Regions from separate parts of the Actinoplanes sp. NPDC000266 genome, predicted to be linked through region 3. Evidence: riboswitches for the same ligand, from Rfam matches in the RefSeq annotation. Region 3 holds a riboswitch; each other region holds the start of a gene.
What was found. A riboswitch is a leader RNA that binds a small molecule or an ion and turns the genes downstream of it on or off. The one in region 3 is predicted to bind cyclic di-AMP.
Positions count from the first base shown of each region.

Region 1: it holds a riboswitch for cyclic di-AMP, as region 3 does, so the genes downstream of both, ACFY36_RS07555 (C40 family peptidase) here and ACFY36_RS26385 (coiled-coil domain-containing protein) in region 3, are expected to answer to the same signal.
Region 2: it holds a riboswitch for cyclic di-AMP, as region 3 does, so the genes downstream of both, ACFY36_RS01755 (C40 family peptidase) here and ACFY36_RS26385 (coiled-coil domain-containing protein) in region 3, are expected to answer to the same signal.

Region 1 covers NZ_JBIAZI010000002.1:258,576-264,232, reverse strand. Annotated here, with positions in the region: gene ACFY36_RS07560 (M56 family metallopeptidase) at 1-790, shown strand, start outside; cyclic di-AMP (ydaO/yuaA leader) riboswitch at 913-1,050, shown strand; gene ACFY36_RS07555 (C40 family peptidase) at 1,066-2,061, shown strand; gene ACFY36_RS07550 (AAA family ATPase) at 2,146-3,369, shown strand; gene ACFY36_RS07545 (tetratricopeptide repeat protein) at 3,366-4,532, shown strand; gene ACFY36_RS07540 (Pr6Pr family membrane protein) at 4,534-5,181, opposite strand; gene ACFY36_RS07535 (YcnI family copper-binding membrane protein) at 5,256-5,657, opposite strand, start outside.
Region 2 covers NZ_JBIAZI010000001.1:456,126-461,782, forward strand. Annotated here, with positions in the region: gene ACFY36_RS01735 (redoxin domain-containing protein) at 1-298, opposite strand, end outside; gene ACFY36_RS01740 (hypothetical protein) at 434-1,519, shown strand; gene ACFY36_RS01745 (hypothetical protein) at 1,530-1,799, shown strand; gene ACFY36_RS01750 (hypothetical protein) at 1,796-2,080, shown strand; gene ACFY36_RS01755 (C40 family peptidase) at 2,077-2,850, opposite strand; cyclic di-AMP (ydaO/yuaA leader) riboswitch at 2,886-3,037, opposite strand; gene ACFY36_RS01760 (glycoside hydrolase family 6 protein) at 3,393-4,763, opposite strand; gene ACFY36_RS01765 (aldo/keto reductase) at 4,837-5,657, opposite strand, start outside.
Region 3 covers NZ_JBIAZI010000006.1:458,870-464,526, forward strand. Annotated here, with positions in the region: gene ACFY36_RS26360 (MFS transporter) at 1-80, shown strand, start outside; gene ACFY36_RS26365 (Atu4866 domain-containing protein) at 285-635, opposite strand; gene ACFY36_RS26370 (TetR/AcrR family transcriptional regulator) at 699-1,301, opposite strand; gene ACFY36_RS26375 (ABC transporter permease) at 1,479-2,375, shown strand; gene ACFY36_RS26380 (ABC transporter ATP-binding protein) at 2,368-3,141, shown strand; gene ACFY36_RS26385 (coiled-coil domain-containing protein) at 3,163-4,182, opposite strand; cyclic di-AMP (ydaO/yuaA leader) riboswitch at 4,231-4,364, opposite strand; cyclic di-AMP (ydaO/yuaA leader) riboswitch at 4,575-4,708, shown strand; gene ACFY36_RS26390 (coiled-coil domain-containing protein) at 4,714-5,657, shown strand, end outside.

The DNA.
Region 1 (5,657 bases), on a different contig from region 3:
GATCACGCTGAGCGCGGTGCTGTCCGCGCTCGGCGTCGTGCTCTCCGCGCCGTATGAGGTCACCCGGGCCGCCGGCTCGGGCAAGCCGGTCGCCGCCGCCGCGCTCATCGGCGCCCTGGTCGTGGCCGGTGTCATCATCCTGCGCCTGATCGTCTCGCTGGCCGGGGTCACCCGGCGCTCGCGGGCGCGCCGGGCCCGCCACCGTGAGCTGGTCGACCTGCTCGACCGGGCCGAGCAGCACCGCGAGCTCGGCCCCGACAACCTGCGCGTGCTCGACGGGGCGCTGCCGCTGGCCTACTGCGTGCCCGGCCGCGAGCCGCGCGTGGTCCTGAGCAACGGCGTGCTCCAGGTGCTCGACCGGGAGCAGGTCGACGCGGTCCTCGCCCACGAGCAGACCCACCTCCGTCATCGGCACGAGGTGGTGATGGAGTCGTTCACCGCGTTCTACCGCGCCGTGCCGGGGCCTCTGCGGAGCCGGGCGCCCCTTGACGCCGTACATCTGCTCCTGGAAATGATCTCGGACGACGTGGCGCGGAGGAAGACCGGGGCGGAGCCGCTGCGAGCCGCCCTCGAGCGGTTGACCGATGCCATCCCCCTGGCGGAGGACGCGCGGGCCGATCCGACGGGTGACGCCAGGCGTCGCCGGCTGGCCCGGCTCGGCCAGCCGCACACCGTGTCCGTCGGCCTCAACGTCGCCGCCGGGCTCGCCGCCGTGGGTCTGCTGGTGCTACCCACGGTGATCCTGGTGGTGCCCTGGCTCGATCGTGCGCTGGACCACTGGCCGCTCTAGTGACTCTGCGTATGCCGTCCTGAGCAAGCAGTTTCCCGTACGCGGCGGCTTCAGTTCTCCACATGATCCGGAGTACGGTGGTCCCCGGTTCGGCAGCCCCCCATCGTCCACCCGGCCGATCTGACGGACCACCGCCTAATCGCCGTGTGGGCGAACCGGGGACCCGAGTGGTTGGGGTGAAGCCGCGACGCGTCGCGGCCGGACGCGTCTTCCCGTCCGAACCCGTCAGCTAACCCGGTCGGCGGCACGAGGGAAGAAAGGACATCACACCCAACGTGAAACGGATTGGGGCGCGCGGCCGCGCCGCAGTTCTGCGCGGGCTCGTCTGCGCACTCGCGGCGGTCGGGGTCGTTGTCACCGGACCAGCCGTCGCGCACGCCACACCCTCGCCCTCCTCGGTCGAGGCTCAGATCGACAAGCAGTGGAACGAACTCGAGCCGGTCATCGAGCAGTACAACGATGTGCACAACCAGCTGCTCAAGAACCGCGCTCAGCAGAAGAAGCTCGCCGCCCAGCTGACTCCGCTCCAGGTGCAGGTCGACCTGGCGATGGCCCAGGTGCAAGGCCTGGCCGTCGACGCGTACAAGCAGGGTGCGCCGAACGCCCTCGACGCCATGATCATCAGTGGCTCGCCGACCGGGCTGACCGACAAGCTGACCTATCTCGATCAGCTCGCTCGTCATCAGCAGGAGCAGATCAAGGGCGTGGCGGCGCTGCGCGACAAGCTTTCCGCCACCAAGTCCGACCTGGATGTCGTGACCAAGTCCGTCGCCGCGCGCGACAAGGACCTGGGCACGCGCAAGAAGGCGATCCAAACCAAGATCACTTCGCTGCAGAAACTGCGGATCCAGGCGTACGGCTCGGCGGACGCCTCGGATGGGCCCCTGCGCCTGGGTGCCTGTCCGGTCACGTACACCAATGACAAGGGCGGGCGTGCGGCACAGCGCGCGTGCGACCTGATCGGCAAGCCGTACGTCTTCGGGTCGGCAGGCCCGAACTCGTACGACTGCTCCGGTCTGACCCAGGAGGCCTGGGCCAGCGTCGGTGTGCACCTCGACCACTACACGAAAGACCAGTGGGGCGAGGGCAAGGCGGTGTCGCGGGACGAGTTGCAACCGGGTGACCTGGTCTTCTTCTTCCCGGGAAGTCTCCATCACGTCGGCATCTACATCGGTGGCGGCCTGATGGTCCACGCTCCGCACACGGGGGATCACGTGCGGATGGCGGAGATCGACCGGATGCCCATCGCGGGCTTCCGCCGGCCGGGCTGATTCCCGAGTTCGTACGGTCGAGGCCGCCCGGGCAGGAGCCCTGGCGGCCTCGGCTGTTCCCGGGGCGTTGCATAATTCGATGTCATGAGCGACTCGCCCTTGATCGACAGCCTCACCGCGGCCGTGGAGGCCAGCCCGGACGACCTGCCGTTGCGGCTGCACCTGGCGGAGTTGCTCGTGGCGGCCGGTCGTGGGGGAGAGGCGATCGGGCACGCCGCCCAGGTCCTGGCCCGCGAGCCGGGCAACGCCACCGCCCAGAAACTGATGGGCGCCGCCCTGACCCCCTCGTCGCCGCCCGCACCCGCCCCCGCCACGCCCCCTCAGGATGTCGACTGGGCGGCCATGGAGCAGGAGTTCGGTGACGTGGTGCCGCCGCGGTTCACCCGGGCCGACGGCGAACCCGACCCCGTACAGGGTCACGCCGACCGTGCCTTCGACGTCGAGACCTCGAGAATCACCCTGGCCGACGTCGGCGGCATGGAGGAGGTCAAGAAGCGCCTCGAGATCTCGTTCCTGGGCCCGATGCGCAACCCCAAGCTGCGCAGCCTGTTCGGCAAGAGCCTGCGCGGCGGCCTGCTGCTCTACGGCCCGCCCGGCTGCGGCAAGACCTTCCTGGCCCGCGCGGTGGCCGGCGAGATGGGCGCCTCGTTCATCTCCCTGTCGATCACCGACGTGCTCAACATGTGGGTGGGCAGCTCCGAGCGCAACCTGCACGACCTGTTCGACTCGGCCCGCGGCCACGCGCCCTGCGTGCTGTTCCTCGACGAGATCGACGCGCTGGGCCACAAGCGCAGCCAGCTCAACTCGTCGTCCATGCGCACGGTGGTCAACCAGCTGCTGACCGAGCTCGACGGGGTCGACGGCAACAACGACGGCGTCTTCGTGCTGGCCGCGACCAACGCGCCCTGGGACATCGACTCGGCGCTGCGCCGTCCGGGCCGCCTCGACCGTACGGTGCTGGTGCTGCCGCCCGACAAGCCCGCGCGCGAGGCGATCCTCCAGTACCACCTGCGCGACCGCCCGGTGGCCGGCATCGACCTGGGCCGCGTGGCCGACGCCACCGACCACTACTCGGGCGCCGACCTGGCCCACGTATGCGAGACGGCGGCCGAGTTCGCCATGCGCGACTCCATCGCCAGCGGCGACATTCGCATGATCAACCAGCAGGACATGCTCGACGCCGTACGGGAGGTCCGCCCCTCCACCGACGGCTGGTTCGCCACGGCCCGCAACGTGGCCATGTTCGCCAACGAGTCCGGCGAGTACGACGACCTGGCGGCCTACCTCAAGAAGCGCAAGATCCGTTGAGTGAGCCGGCCGGCGCCTACGGGCGGGCCCACCGGCTGGCGCAGGTGGGCCGCTACGACGAGGCGGAGAAGGCGGCCCGCGACGGTCTGGCCGCCGACCCGGGTGACGCCCGCCTGCTGACGCTGCTCGCGTCGGTCCTGCGCCTGCGGCGTGACTACGCCGGCGCCCTGGCCACGGCCGACGCCGCGGTCGCGGCGGCACCGCAGTTCGCCGACGCCCACGCCGAACGGGCCGAGAACCTCATCGTCATGATCCGCTCGCGCGACGCCGTCTCGGCCGCGGCCGAGGCCGTACGTCTGGAACCCGCCGAGCCGACCGGCCACTTCGTGCTCGCCCGCGCGCTGGCCTCGGCCAAGGACTACCCGAGGGCGCGGGCGGCCGCCGCACACGGTCGCTCGCTGGATCCGAACTCGGTGGAGGGCCTGCTGACGGTGGCCGACGTCGAACGCGACGCCGGTAACCGCGAGGTCGCCGTGGCGGCGGCCCGGGCCGCGCTGGCCATCTCGCCCGGCAATCCGTACGGCCGCTGGCTGCTCGCGATGCTCGACGCGGAACGTCTGCGGGTCCGCCGCTCGATGCGAGCACTGCGCGACGTGGCCCGCGACAATCCGGCCCGGGCCGACATCGTCTCGATGACCTGGCCGATCCGTGGCGTCCTGAACGGCCTGCGCCGGGGCCTGGCCGCGAGCGCCGCCCTGGTCTGCCTGCTGCAGCTGATCGCTCTGTGGTGGTGGCCCACGGCCGGCCCGTTCGGGCGCGTCATGGCCGCGGTGCTGGCCGCGGTGATGGCCGGTTTCGCCGCCCGCATCCTGATCCCGGCCGGCCGTCTCCCGTGGCGCTGCCTGCGCCTGCTGCCGCCGCTGATGCGCCGCGCCGACCGGACGGCGCTGTGCTTGACGGCCGTCGCCATAACCCTGCTTTTCCTGTACGCCTGGACGGCCTGGTGGCCACTCCCACTACTGGCCCTGGCCCTGACCCCGTTCCTGTGGCTCCTGAGCTTGGCCGAGTTGCTGGGGGCGGGCCTGGACGACCCGGGTATGCGGCCCGCCCTCACCGACCTGGCCGCGGAGTTCCGCGACTGGTGGCGTACCACCAAGAAAGATCTTCGAGAAGCCTGGACCAATCCGCAGCCGTCCCGCCGGCAGACGCCCGGCGACGACTGACTCAGGGCAGTGGGGCGGGCTCGGTCGCGGTCTGTGGCAGGCGGCGGTCGAGGAGCCACAGGATCGCGGCGAAGACGGCGGCCATGACGGCGACCATCAGCATGTTGAGGACGGCGGTGGGGTAGCCGACGGTGGTGGCGTCCGTGAAGGGATACGGGAACCAGTCGGTGGTCGCCCCGTGCGCCAGCGTGTAGCCGATCCACGCGGCCGGCCACAGGAACGCCCAGGCGACCGTGCGGCGCTCGATCCGGGGGCGCGGGCCGAAGAGCAGCCAGCCGGCCAGTGCCGCCCACGGCGCGATGTAGTGGAATCCCAGATTCGACCACCAGCCGGCGCCGTGCGGATCGGACTCGCCGGCCAGGATCGTGGCGTACACGATGCCGGTCACGATGATCGCGAGCAGCGAATCGAGCCGCAGGATCCGCCAGAACCGCCCGTCGCGCCCCGGATCGATCATGAGGCTGCCCGCGGCGAGCAGCACGAGAACATTGCTCTGGATGGTGAAGTAGCTGAACAGCCGGATGAACCGCGTGATCGCCGGCGCGTCGGTCCCCTGCGCGCTGAGCACCATCTGAATGATCAGGGAGGTCAGGACGACGGCGAAGAGCAGACCGTGCCAGACCCGTGAGGCCGTGCGAACGCGATTCACGTCCGGTAGTAAACCCTTGATCCACTCTCGGGGAAAGCGGAGGCCGGCCACGCTCGCGCGGCCGGCCCCGGGTGTCACGACTTCGTGGTGGGGCTCTCCTGCGCCGGCCGGCGACCGGCCTTGGCGTACGCGAGAAGCGCCAGAATGAGAGCGATCACCCCGGCGATGAGGCCCGCGATGCCGAAGGCGTCGGGCCCGTCGGAGCTGTCGCCGGCGGGAGCGGCCTCGGCGGTGGCGGTCGCGGTGGGCGCGGCGGCGGCCGTGTCGGTCGTGCTCGCCGCGGCCAGCTTCAGCACCGGCGCCGGGTGTTCCGGCTCGGTGCCGTCGGTGGTGGGCTCGTCGATCCAGCGGACGACGGTGCTGTCGGAGTAGGTCTGCAGAGCCTTGAAGACCATCTGGCCGGACTCGGGCAGCGGCCCGAGCGACACGTCGAACTCCTGGAACTGCCCCGGCTTGACCTCGGAGCCGGCCTTGGC
Region 2 (5,657 bases), on a different contig from region 3:
TGACCGCCACGAGGTGCGCGTCCAGCGCGGCCAGGGCCGGGGCGAGCGTGTACTGGTAGAGCCGCAGGGCGGCGTCGCACTCGGGTGAGCTCGCGTGCCGGAAGAAGGCCAGCACGACCGGCCCGGTGTGCCGCAGCCGGTCGAGATGGATCGGCCCGAGGTCGACCTCGACCAGCGGGATGTCGGGCAGGCGGTCGCCGCGGGCGACCATCCGGCTGCGGATCGCGCTGTTCTCGAGTTGCAGCCGGAAGGTCTCGTCGTCGTCGCGGAGGCTCGGGCGCTCGGTGATCGGAAACATGCGACCTACAATACCTACCGGTTTTATAGAATATGTTGCGACGATGTGGCCATGAGCCATTTGCAAAAAGCGCCCTAGTCGGGTGTTCAGTTTCGCGCGGCTGCGACAGTTGTCGATTGACTGATGCGGGGGAGCATGAGCGAGTTCTATGTCGATCCGGCCGGGCTCACCGGTCTCTACAACCAGTACGCGCGGGCGTCCGGGGATGCCGTCGACGTGCTTGATTACACCAAGCGGCACTGTGATCTGCCGATGGTCTCCGAGGGCTTTCTGATGATGGTCATCGGGCCCCACAAAGAGGTGTACGAGGAGCTGACCGCTGCCCTGGCGCGGCTCGACTCGCTGACCCGTGGGGCCGGGTCTCAAGTGAACGCGGCGCAGAACGACTACGCGCGGGCCGATCAGGGTGCGGCCGCGCGGGTGGACGCCTCCTATCCGGGGGCGAAGGACGTGGCGTACGTCGGAGAAATGCTTGGCCGGCAGCGGCCCGACGCGCACGCCGCTTTCGCCGATGTCGGGGAGCCCACGGCGCGGCTGACCAATCCGGAGTACGCGGTCGGGATCGAGATGTGGTCGATCAATCCGCTGGCCGATCTGGTCAGCCCGGCGGCGTGGCTTCGGCAGATCAGCATCTGGCTGTTCAGCTTCGACCCGCTCGAAGGGTGGGCCAAGGACGTCGGCGGGGACTGGAAGGCGTACACGCACTGTGCCATGGCGATGGGCCACATCGGGGCCGCCTCGCGTGATCTGGGCGCCAACCTTCTCGCCGGGGCCCAGGACGTGCCCAGTGTCTGGCGTGGGCGGGCGGCCGAGGCCGAGCAGGAGTTCCAGTTGCAGCTGGGGCTCGCGGCGGCCGCGCTCAACGACGCCTGCGGGCAGTACAAACAGCTCTACCTTCAGGCCGCCGAGGCGGTGAAGAAACTGGTCGACGTGGTCGCGGGGCTGATCACCGATCTGATCGACCTGCTCATCATCATCAACGCGGCCTCGGCCGTGGGCACCGCGCTGATCGAGACCGGGATCGGCGCGCTGGCCGGGTACAGCGTCGCCGCCTACTACACGTGGCAGGCGTACGACCTGTACAAGCACATCTCGGACTTCTACGGCAAGACCGAGGACATGATCAAGCTGATCGCCGGTTCGATCGGCGCGGTGAAGGCCGACATCGCCGTGAAGGACCTGCCGTCCGTCGCCCCGTACCATCACCCCGCCGGCTACTGAGGAGGATCCTATGAGCGGCGGCATCGCCGACGAGCCCCTGGCCCGCGCGGTCCTGCGCCACCTGGCCGACACCCGGGGCAGGGACGACGCGATGGGCTCCCTCGCCCGTACCGTGCTGTCCGGCGAGGCCGGCCTGCGCGAGGCCGCGAACAATCCGTGGCACGCGCAGGGTCTGGCCGCCGCCTTCGCCAAGTCGCAGCGGGACCTGACCGCCGAGGATCGTGCCCGGTACGAGCGCGAGGCCCGCCGGCTGGCCGATGGTGGGGAAGAGCGCCGATGAGCCCGATGATGCGATGGCGCCTGGCCATCCCGTTCATCCTCGTCTCGGCGCTCTTCCTGTTCGGCACCGTGCTCGGCGCGTGGGCCTACTGGTCACGGTGGACCACGGCCGAGCGGCTCATCACCGTCTTCCTCGGTGTCATGTTCGCGGCCAACCTCGCCATCAGCGTCTCCATCGGCACCGATCGCAAGATCACCGACACACCCTGGCTCCGGATGGGCACAGTGGCGTTGTTCTTCCTTCTGGCGTGCGGCGTCACCGTCGTACGCCGCAATCTTTAGAACCGGCGTACGACGTAGTTCGCGCTGAAGATCTTGCGCTTGCTGATGCGCGAGCCGCTGTGGGGCGAGTCGTACATGTAGCCGTTGCCGGCGTAGATGGCGGCGTGGTAGCCGTACGACCCCCGGCGCGAGATGAGCAGATCACCGGGCTGCTTGGCGCTCTTGCTGACCCCACGGCCGTACCGCTGCTGCGAATCGGCCTTGTGCGGCAGCTTGACGCCGATCGACTTGCGGTAGACGTACATCGTGTAGCCGGAGCAGTCGAACCGGTTGGGGCCGGCGGCGCCGTACAGATAGAGCTTGCCGACGTGTTTCCGCGCCTCGGCCAGGATCCGCCCGGCCTTGTTCGGCGCCGGCTTGATCACGGTGACCTTGAAGGCGCGGCCGGTGTGACCGGCGAAAACCCCATTGCCGGTGTACGCCGTACGGAAGTGCCCGGTCACCCTCGGCGCTGAGGTGAAGCTGACCGTGCCCTTGCTGTTCAGTTTCCGTACGGCCCAGGTGGCCCACTTGCCGCCGCGAAGCGCCTGGAGCCGTACCGAGCCGGAGGTGACGGCGGCGCCGTTGGCCGGGTTGCGGTAGGTGACCGTGATCTTCACCGTCCGGCCCAGCTTCAGCGATCTGGGCGTGAACGTGGTGCGGACCGAGACTTTCTTCTTGGCCGCCGCCTCGACCCGCACCGCGGTGCTCGTGCTCGCGGTGGCGCCGGACGGCGCGATCAGCAGGCCGACGGCCAGGGACAGGGCGATGGTGCCGGCGCCGGCAGACATGCGGCACCGGCCCGAACTTCGTTCGTGCACGGGAGAGAGTCCTTCCGGCACGCCTGCGAGGTTAGCTGTCGGGTTCGGGCGGGAAGGTTGCCCGGCCGCCAGGGGCGGCTTCACCCCGAGGCCCACGGGGAGTGGGCCGATGGTGGATCCCCCGTCCCTGCCCCGGATGCCTTCGCGGTGGTCCTGCTTGCTCGCGGTCGCGGCGATCGGCCCGGGCAGGGCTCGGCGTGAACCGATCGTCACGAGCCGGCGTGGTGGCCGGCACCATCTTGCTACACCGGATTTTCATTCTGTCCAGCGAGCGGCCGAATCACTCGCAGTAGTTGGCACGCTGGCCGGCGTCCTTTTTGCGGGGTCATTCAGAATTTCAGAAACATTCTGTATTCGTACGACTACTCTCCGTTTATTTAGCAATGTGAATTAGGGCACACAATTTCATCGGGCATTGACCTGTTGCCGAACCTCCCGAACTCGGCGAAATGGCAAAGGAGCGGGCATTGCCCACCCCGGCCGCGCGGGCCGGGGTGGGCGGTGGGGACCTGCTAAGCCGTGCAGGTGATGAACGGTGTGCTGGTGGGGCCGGAGGCGATGAATCCGAACTCGGCGGTGGCGCCCGGGGCGAGGGAGCCGTTCCAGGCGGCGTTGCGGACGGTCGCCAGTGAGCCGTTCATCGAGAGGTTGCCACTCCAGACCTGGCTGATCGACTGGCCGGAGGCCAGGGTCCAGGAGACCGACCAGCTGGTGACCGCGCTGCCGCCGGCCTTGACGGTGACCTTGCCCTGGAAGCCGCCCTGCCAGGAGCTCGTCGTCACGTAGGTCGCGCCGCACGCGCCGGCCGGCGGGGGAGTGGTCGGGGGCGCCGTGGTGGGAGGGGTCGTGGTGGGAGGGGTCGTGGTCGGAGGGGTCGTCGGCGGGGTGGTCGGCGGGGTGGTGGGGCCGGTGGTCGGCGGGAGCGGTGCTCCGGTGGCCAGGCTGGCGGCCAGGTCGGGCTGGAACGATCCAGCCGCGTACCGGCAGCCGTCGGCCTCGCCCGGGGGCTTCACCCACAGGAAGGCGTCGATGTTCGCGTCGCCGGTGTCGAGCGTGGGGTAGCGGCCGATCCGGCGGTCGGTGTTGTCGTCGCCGCACCAGTCGCCGGCCGCGCCGCCGTTGCGGCTCGTGTCGATGACCTGGCGCTTGCCGGAGATGCCGCGGCCGGACAGCGCGCTCAGGACCGAGCGGCCGAACGCGGTCTCGTTCGCGGTGGACTGGAAGTTCGAGACGTTGGTGTAGAAACCGTCGCCGTCGGCCACGCCCGCGTTGGCCAGCCGGGCCGCCTGGTCGGCGGCGGTGTTCCACGCCGAGTGGCCGCCGTCCAGATAGACCTTGGCGCCGGCCGCCTTCAGGGTGCGGGTCGCGGTGGCCAGCGCCTGGTTGCGGGCGGTGAGCTCGCTCGCGCTGAGGCAGGTCTGCAGGGCGATCGAGTCGGGCTCGAGCATGATCAGCGTGGTCCGCCCGGCCAGGCCGGCGGCGATGTTGGTGATCCACGTCTGGTACTGGGTCAGATCGGGCGCGCCGCCGGCGCTGGCGCCGCCGCAGTCGCGGTTCGGGATCCCGTACAGGGTCAGCGCCGGTACCTGGCCGGCGGCGGAGGCCGCGCCGACGTACGAGGAAACCTCGGCCTGAACGGTGTTGACGTTGAAGTTGGACAGCCAGCGCGTGGCCGGCTGGCCGGCGATGCGGGAGCTGATCAGGGCCGTACGGGAATCGTTGGGGTTGGCGGCGACCCAGCGCGCGACGGCGGTGTCGGGATCGCGGTAGAGGGCGCCGGACAGGGTTCCGGCGCTGGCGGTGCCGGCGCTGATGCCGACGGCGGCCGCGGCGGTGGCACACGCGACCGCCGCGGCGGCGAAGGTCGATCGGGGGATACGCACGGTGGCTTCCTTCCGGGGAGTTTGGGAGCGCTCCCGAACGGTAACCCGACGATCGAAGCTTCTCAATGCGGGGCTAGAAAGTCCTGCTCCGCTGGTTGATGCCGAGCGGGCCGTACGGGTAGTCGTTCGGCCGCGGATCGCTCGCCTCGTCGAGGGCCGCGGCCTCCTCGGCGGTGAGGTGCAGCCCGGCCGCGCGAAGATTGGCCTCCAGCTGGTCGAGGGTGCGGGCGCCCAGAATGGTCGACGTGACGGCGGGACGATCGGTCACCCAGGCCAGCGCCACCTCGGCCATCGAGACACCACGGTCCTCGGCGATCCGCTGCACGGCCTCGACCACGTCCCAGGTGCGGGCGACATTGCGGCGGTCGTACGCCTCCATGCCCCGCTCCGGGTTGTCACCGAGACGGGTGGCGCCGGTCGGGCGCTGATCGCGCTGGTACTTCCCGGTCAGCCAGCCACCACCGAGCGGACTCCAGGGCAGCAGGCCGATGCCGGCGTCGAGCGAGGCCGGGACGACCTCGTACTCGATCTCGCGCACCAGCAGGTTGTACTGGGGCTGCAGGGTGACCGGGCCGACCAGGCCGAGCTCGCGGGCCAGGGCGACCACCTTGGTGAGCTGCCAGCCGGTGAAGTTGGAGAAGCCGTAGTAGCGGATCTTCCCGGCCCGGACGAACCCGTCGAGGGCCCGGAGCGTCTCCTCGAGCGGAGTCATCGGATCCCACGAATGGGCCTGATAGAGGTCGACGGCCTCGACCCCGAGCCGGGTCAGGGAGGCGTCGAGGGCCCGGGTGAGGTGCCGGGCGGACAGCCCGGCGCCGTTGGGGTCGTCGGCCATGGGGAAGCGGCCCTTGGTGGCGAGAACGACGGCCTCGGTGACATCGGCCGGCCGGGAGG
Region 3 (5,657 bases):
TGGCCGTCGTGAGCTTCCGCTCGGACCCGGGCGCCCGCACCCGCGAGCCGGAACGCCAGCCCGAGCCCGCCGGCGTGTAATCCCAGCCCAGCCCAGCGCCCAGCCCAGCCCAGCGCCCACCCTCCCGGGGGCCCCCGTCCTGCTCCAGTCTGACGCGATCAACGCGAAGGAGCGAGCTCGCGGGGGCGCCCTGTGGACAAGGCCGCGCCCTGTGGACAAGCCCGCGAACGACGACCCCGGGCACTACGATCAGGCCGGCCCGAGACGGCGCCCAGCCCCACCGCTCAAACAGGCCCGAGACGATGCCCAGCCATCTCCAGCACGCCCTGCCCGACGGTCACCGGGGTCTTCAACCCCGAGTCGTCCCTCAGCGTGATCGTGGCGCCCTCGAGCCGGTAAGTGCCGTGCGCGGGCTTTCTGCGCCCGGCCACCGTCCCCGCGTACGTCCCGTCGGTCCTGATGTCCAGACGGACGGTGCCGTCCGCGCTGCGCCACGAGCCGACCGGGTCGGTCTTCTTGGGCGCGCTCACTCCCAACGGCCCATCACCCGCCTTCAGCTCCCGCATGGCGATGGCCAGCAGGGCGGCGGTGTCCAGGACGGTCATGTCGAGGTGCTCTTCGGGGTGATGGCGCATCGGGGCTCCGGTGTCGGGGACGGGTCCCCTACCTTCGGCGGCCGGCCCCCGGATCGGAGCCTTTCAGGCGACCGTCGACTTCAGCGCCGCCGTCACGGCCGTTGTCAGCTTCTCCAGGTAGTCGTCCGGCATCGGCGAGCGTGAGACCGCCAGGCGCCAGTACAGCGGACCCAGGATGATGTCGACGGCGACCTCGGGGTCGGTGCCCTCGGGCAGTTCGCCGCGGGCGACCGCCTGGCCGACCAGTTTTTCGCCGACCGCCTGCTGGTGGGTGCGCAGCGCCGTCTGGAGGGTTTCGGCGATCTGCGGGTTGCGGGCCGCCTCGGCCATCAGATCGGGGATGATCTGCGACGCGATACGGTGTTGGAGGGCCCGGTGGACAATCATCATGATCAGTTGAAGGTCGCCGGCGAAGCTTCCGGTGTCGGGCAGCGGGACGCTCCGGCCCGCGACATCGGAAACGATCTCGAGGACCATCTCGAGTTTGTTGCCCCAACGGCGGTAGATTGCCGTTTTGCCCACCCCGGCGCGGCGCGCCACGGCTTCGATGGAGAGCCTGCCGTAACCGACCTCGGCAAGCTCGTGCATCACGGCGTTGCGAATCGCTACGGTGATGTCGCCTCGGAGTACAGCCGCTCCGGCTGGTGCGCGCTTTCCTGTTGCCACTCGGTCACTATACGCCAGGACGTAACGGTTGCGTTCCGCCGTTCGGTCGGATAACCTTCCGCACGTCGATACGAAGGCGTTCCATCGACGGCGGCTTGACATGCTGCTTAAGTGTTCTCGCGGAAAGAACCAGGGCCCGGCATCCCTCACGGGCCGACGAGATCGGAGCACCACCCCATGGCTCAGACGGCGGTCGCCGATTCCGGGACCGGGCAATCGCTCAAGGAGCTGGCCCGGCGGAACGGCTTGACGGCGGCCGGGCGACTCCCCGGCATAGCCGAGTACACCCGGCATCTCTGGTCCTACCGGCACTTCATCGCGGCCTTCGCCAATGCCAAGGTGAGCGCCTCGCTGGGCACCACCAAGCTGGGCGCGATCTGGCAGGTGCTGACCCCGCTGATCAACGCCGGCGTCTACTACGTGATCTTCGGCGTCCTGCTCAACACCAAGCAGGACACGAACAACTTCATCGCGTACCTGTGCGCCGGTGTCTTCATCTTCGGATTCACCCAATCGGTGGTCCAGGCCGGCGCCATGGCCATCACCTCGAACATCAACCTGATCCGGGCGCTGCACTTCCCCCGAGCCAGCCTGCCCATCGCGATCTCGCTGGTCGAGGTCCGCAACATGATCGCCTCGATGGCCGTGCTCATCGCGATCATTCTGCTCACCGGTGAGCCGATCACCGTACAGTGGCTGCTGATCTTCCCGGCCCTGATCCTTCAGGCGATCTTCAACTCGGGGCTGGCGCTCTTCGTGTCGCGGCTCTGCGCCAAGGTCACCGACATCCGGCAGCTGATCCCGTACATCATGCGGATCTGGATGTACGGCTCCGCGGTCCTCTACCCGGTCACCTTCTTCTCCGACCGGATCAGCGGCTGGCAGCTGGCCCTCGTCGAGGCCAACCCGATGCTGGTCTTCATCGAGCTGATCCGGCACGCCCTGATGGAGAACGTGACGCTGGCCGCCTCGCCGCTGCGCCTCTGGACGTACGCGGTGATCTGGACGGTCTTCGTGGGCATCGGTGGATACGTGTACTTCTGGCGCGGAGAGAAGGGCTACGGCCGTGGCTGACGAGCGAATTCCTACGGTCATCGCGGACAACGCGCACATCGTCTACCGCATCTACGGTTCGGTGGCGCCGGGCGCGAACAGCCCGCTGGCCAGCCTCAAGCGCATCGTGACCGGCAAGAAGAGCGCAGCCGTGCGCGAGGTGCACGCGGTCAAGGGCGTCAACTTCGTCGCCTACAAGGGCGAGGCGATCGGCCTGATCGGCACGAACGGCTCCGGCAAGTCGACGCTGTTGCGGGCGATCGCCGGCCTGCTGCCGGTCGAGCGGGGCGGTGCGATCTACGCCTCCGGTCAGCCGTCGCTGCTGGGCGTCAACGCGGTGCTGATGAACGACCTCTCCGGCGTGAAAAACGTGGAGCTGGGCTGCTTGGCCATGGGCATGACGCCGGCTCAGGTCAAGGAGCGCACCGAGGAGATCATCGAGTTCTCCGGCATCGACGAGCGGGGCGACTTCAGCTCGCTGCCGATGAAGACGTACTCCTCCGGCATGGCGGCCCGGCTGCGCTTCTCGATCGCCGCCGCCAAGAAGCACGACGTGCTGCTGATCGACGAGGCGCTGGCCACCGGTGACGCGAAATTCCGCAAGCGCAGCGAGCAGCGGGTGCGTGACCTGCGCGAGGAGGCCGGCACGGTCTTCCTGGTCAGCCACAGCGAGCAGTCGATCCGCGACACCTGCGAGCGGTCGATCTGGCTGGAATCGGGCGTGATCCGCGCCGACGGTCCCACCGACGATGTCTTGAAGGAGTACGAGACCTACGTACGCAAGTAGGTCCCGCACTCCCTGAAAAGATCACCGCATTGAAAGATGCACGTGGTTCGTGTGGTCGCTGGAAGGGTCGCCGTTTCCTCGGGTGTACGCCTTCCAGCCGCTGCTCGGCAGCCAGATGCGCTCGAACCAGATGACGTAGAGCACGCCCAGCCGGTCCGCGTTGTTGATGAAGTAGTTCGCGAGATTGGTGCCGTACGTCTTGCTGGCCCCCGTGGCGACGCCGCCGAAACCGTTCTTGTCGGCGGCGAAGTCGCAGGCTTTGCCCTTGGGGTGCTCACCGCTGTTCTGCTCGCGGAAACAGGCGACGAAACGGGTGAAGCCGTCCGCCTGCGCCTGCTTGAGGGCGTTGAGCGTACGAGGGCTCAGGCACCCGCTGGTGGTCGGGTCGGGCTCGGTGCAGCTCTCGGACGGCAGGGAGCCGTCGGAGTCGCGTGGCGCCGCGCCCGCCTTCTGCTTGCTGGAGGAGCTGACCGCCTTGTCACTGGCCTGCGGGGCGTCCTCGCCGGTCTTGTCGTCCCCGCCGGTGTTCGCCGCCTTCAGGGCGCTCTCGGCCTGCGTCTTGCGCTTGGCCATGAGGGCGACCTGCTTCTGTTCGTTGCGCACCTCGGTGTCGATGGCGACCTTGGCCGCCTGCTGGGCGTCGCGGGTGGTCTTGAGCGCCGCCACCGCCGCGTTCTCCTTGACCGCGATCGTCTCGAGCGTCTCGGCCCGGTCGAGGAAGCCCTCGGACGAGCCGGCCGAGAGCAGCGCGCTCATCGGGCCGAGGCGCCCGGTGCGGTACGACTGCTGGATGATGTCGTCCAGCGCGGCCTGGCGCGGGGCGATCTGCTTGTCGAGCTCCTTGAGCTTGTCGGCGAGCTGGGTCTGGCGCTTGCGCGACCGCTCCAGCGCCTCCTTGGCCTCGACGAAACCCTTGGAGGCGGCTTCGAGCTGCTGGATGAGGGTCTTGGGGGCGCCCTCGCCGTCGTCACCCGTGTCGCCCGGCGCGGCTGACGCCGGGGCGGCCACCGCTAAGGCGAGGCCAGAAATCGCGACGAGCATCGCCAGGGTGGCTGCCAATCGTCGCCGGACAGTCTTCTGCCGCACACCTGTTCCTTCCGTCGGCCGCCGACCGAGTTAGCTGACGGGTTCGGGACGGAAGTTGATCCCTACCGCTGGCGCGGATTCACCCCGGAAAGATTGGTTCCCCGGCTCGTCCGGAAACGATTAGGCGGCGATCCCCTGGGGGTGGGGACCGGCACCGACCATACCGAAGACATCGAACGATCGACAGTTATCACACGCGACGCAATTGAATGGCGACGCACTGTAGTCGCAATTACTCAATGTCACAGGTGGAACACGCGAATACTGTTTCGCGAGGCCTGAAGCCTGTCTTGTTCTCGGGTAAACTGGCCGCCGGCCCGCCCAACCAGGCACCGCCCCCGAGGTGCCGGCGGCCACCGCCCAATCGCCGTGAGGCGAGCCGGGGAACCAGGTCAGTCATGGGGTGCATCCGCGTCAGCGGTAGGGATCGCTTCCGTCCCGAACCCGTCAGCTAACCCGGTCGGCGGTTAACCGGAAGGAACCTGCATGACCGTACGACCCCGCCGGTGGCTGATGCTTGCCCTGGCGCCGATCGTTTCTGTCGCTTTCCTGGCCTCGCCCCTCTCTCCGGCCTACGCCGAGCCCGGCGACGGAACCTCCGCGGCCCCGGACGAGTCGGCCGGCAAAGAAAACCAGACTCTCGACGAGCTGATCGAGTCCTCCAACCGCCGGTTCGTCCAGGCCAAGGGCGCCGTGGCCAAGTCGACGGCCGCGCAGAAGGCCCTGGCCGGCAAGATCAAGACGGCCGAGGCGCGGCGCAACGAGTTGATTCCCGAGGTCAACGCGATCGCCAACCAGCAGTACCGGTTCGGCCAGCTGAACGCGGCCAGCTTCCTGCTCAGCAGCAAGGGCTCGGACGACTTCCTGGCCCGGGCCATGTCGCTCGAAGAGATCAACACCGAGCACGACCGGAAGCTCGCCGAGCTCAACAAGGCGATCGACGAGGTCACCAAGTCCAAGGTGGCGCTGGACGCCGAGGTCAAGAAGCAGCAGACCAACCTGGTCGCGATGAAGAAGCAGAAAGAGGCGGCCAACCAGGCCCTCAACCTGGTCGGCGGCGAAGGCCTCACCCAGGGCCACGTGCTCGCCCAATCGCCGAAGGCGAAACCCGCGCCGCGCAATTCCGAGGGCGGTTTCTCGCCCGAGTCGTGCACGGTGAAGGATCCGACGACCAGCGGCTGCATCACCGCCCGCACATTGAACATGCTGAAAGAGACGCAGAAGGCGGGCTTCGACAGATTCGTGGGCTGTCACCGCGACGGCGGCCCGTTCGAGCATCCGAAGGGCCGGGCCTGCGACTGGTCGTTGCAGGACAGCGGCTTCGCGGTCGCGCACAACGCGGACATGAAGGAATACGGGAACAACCTGATGGCGTTCCTGGTCCGCAACGCGGATCGGCTCGGCATCTATTACGTGATCTGGTACAAGCA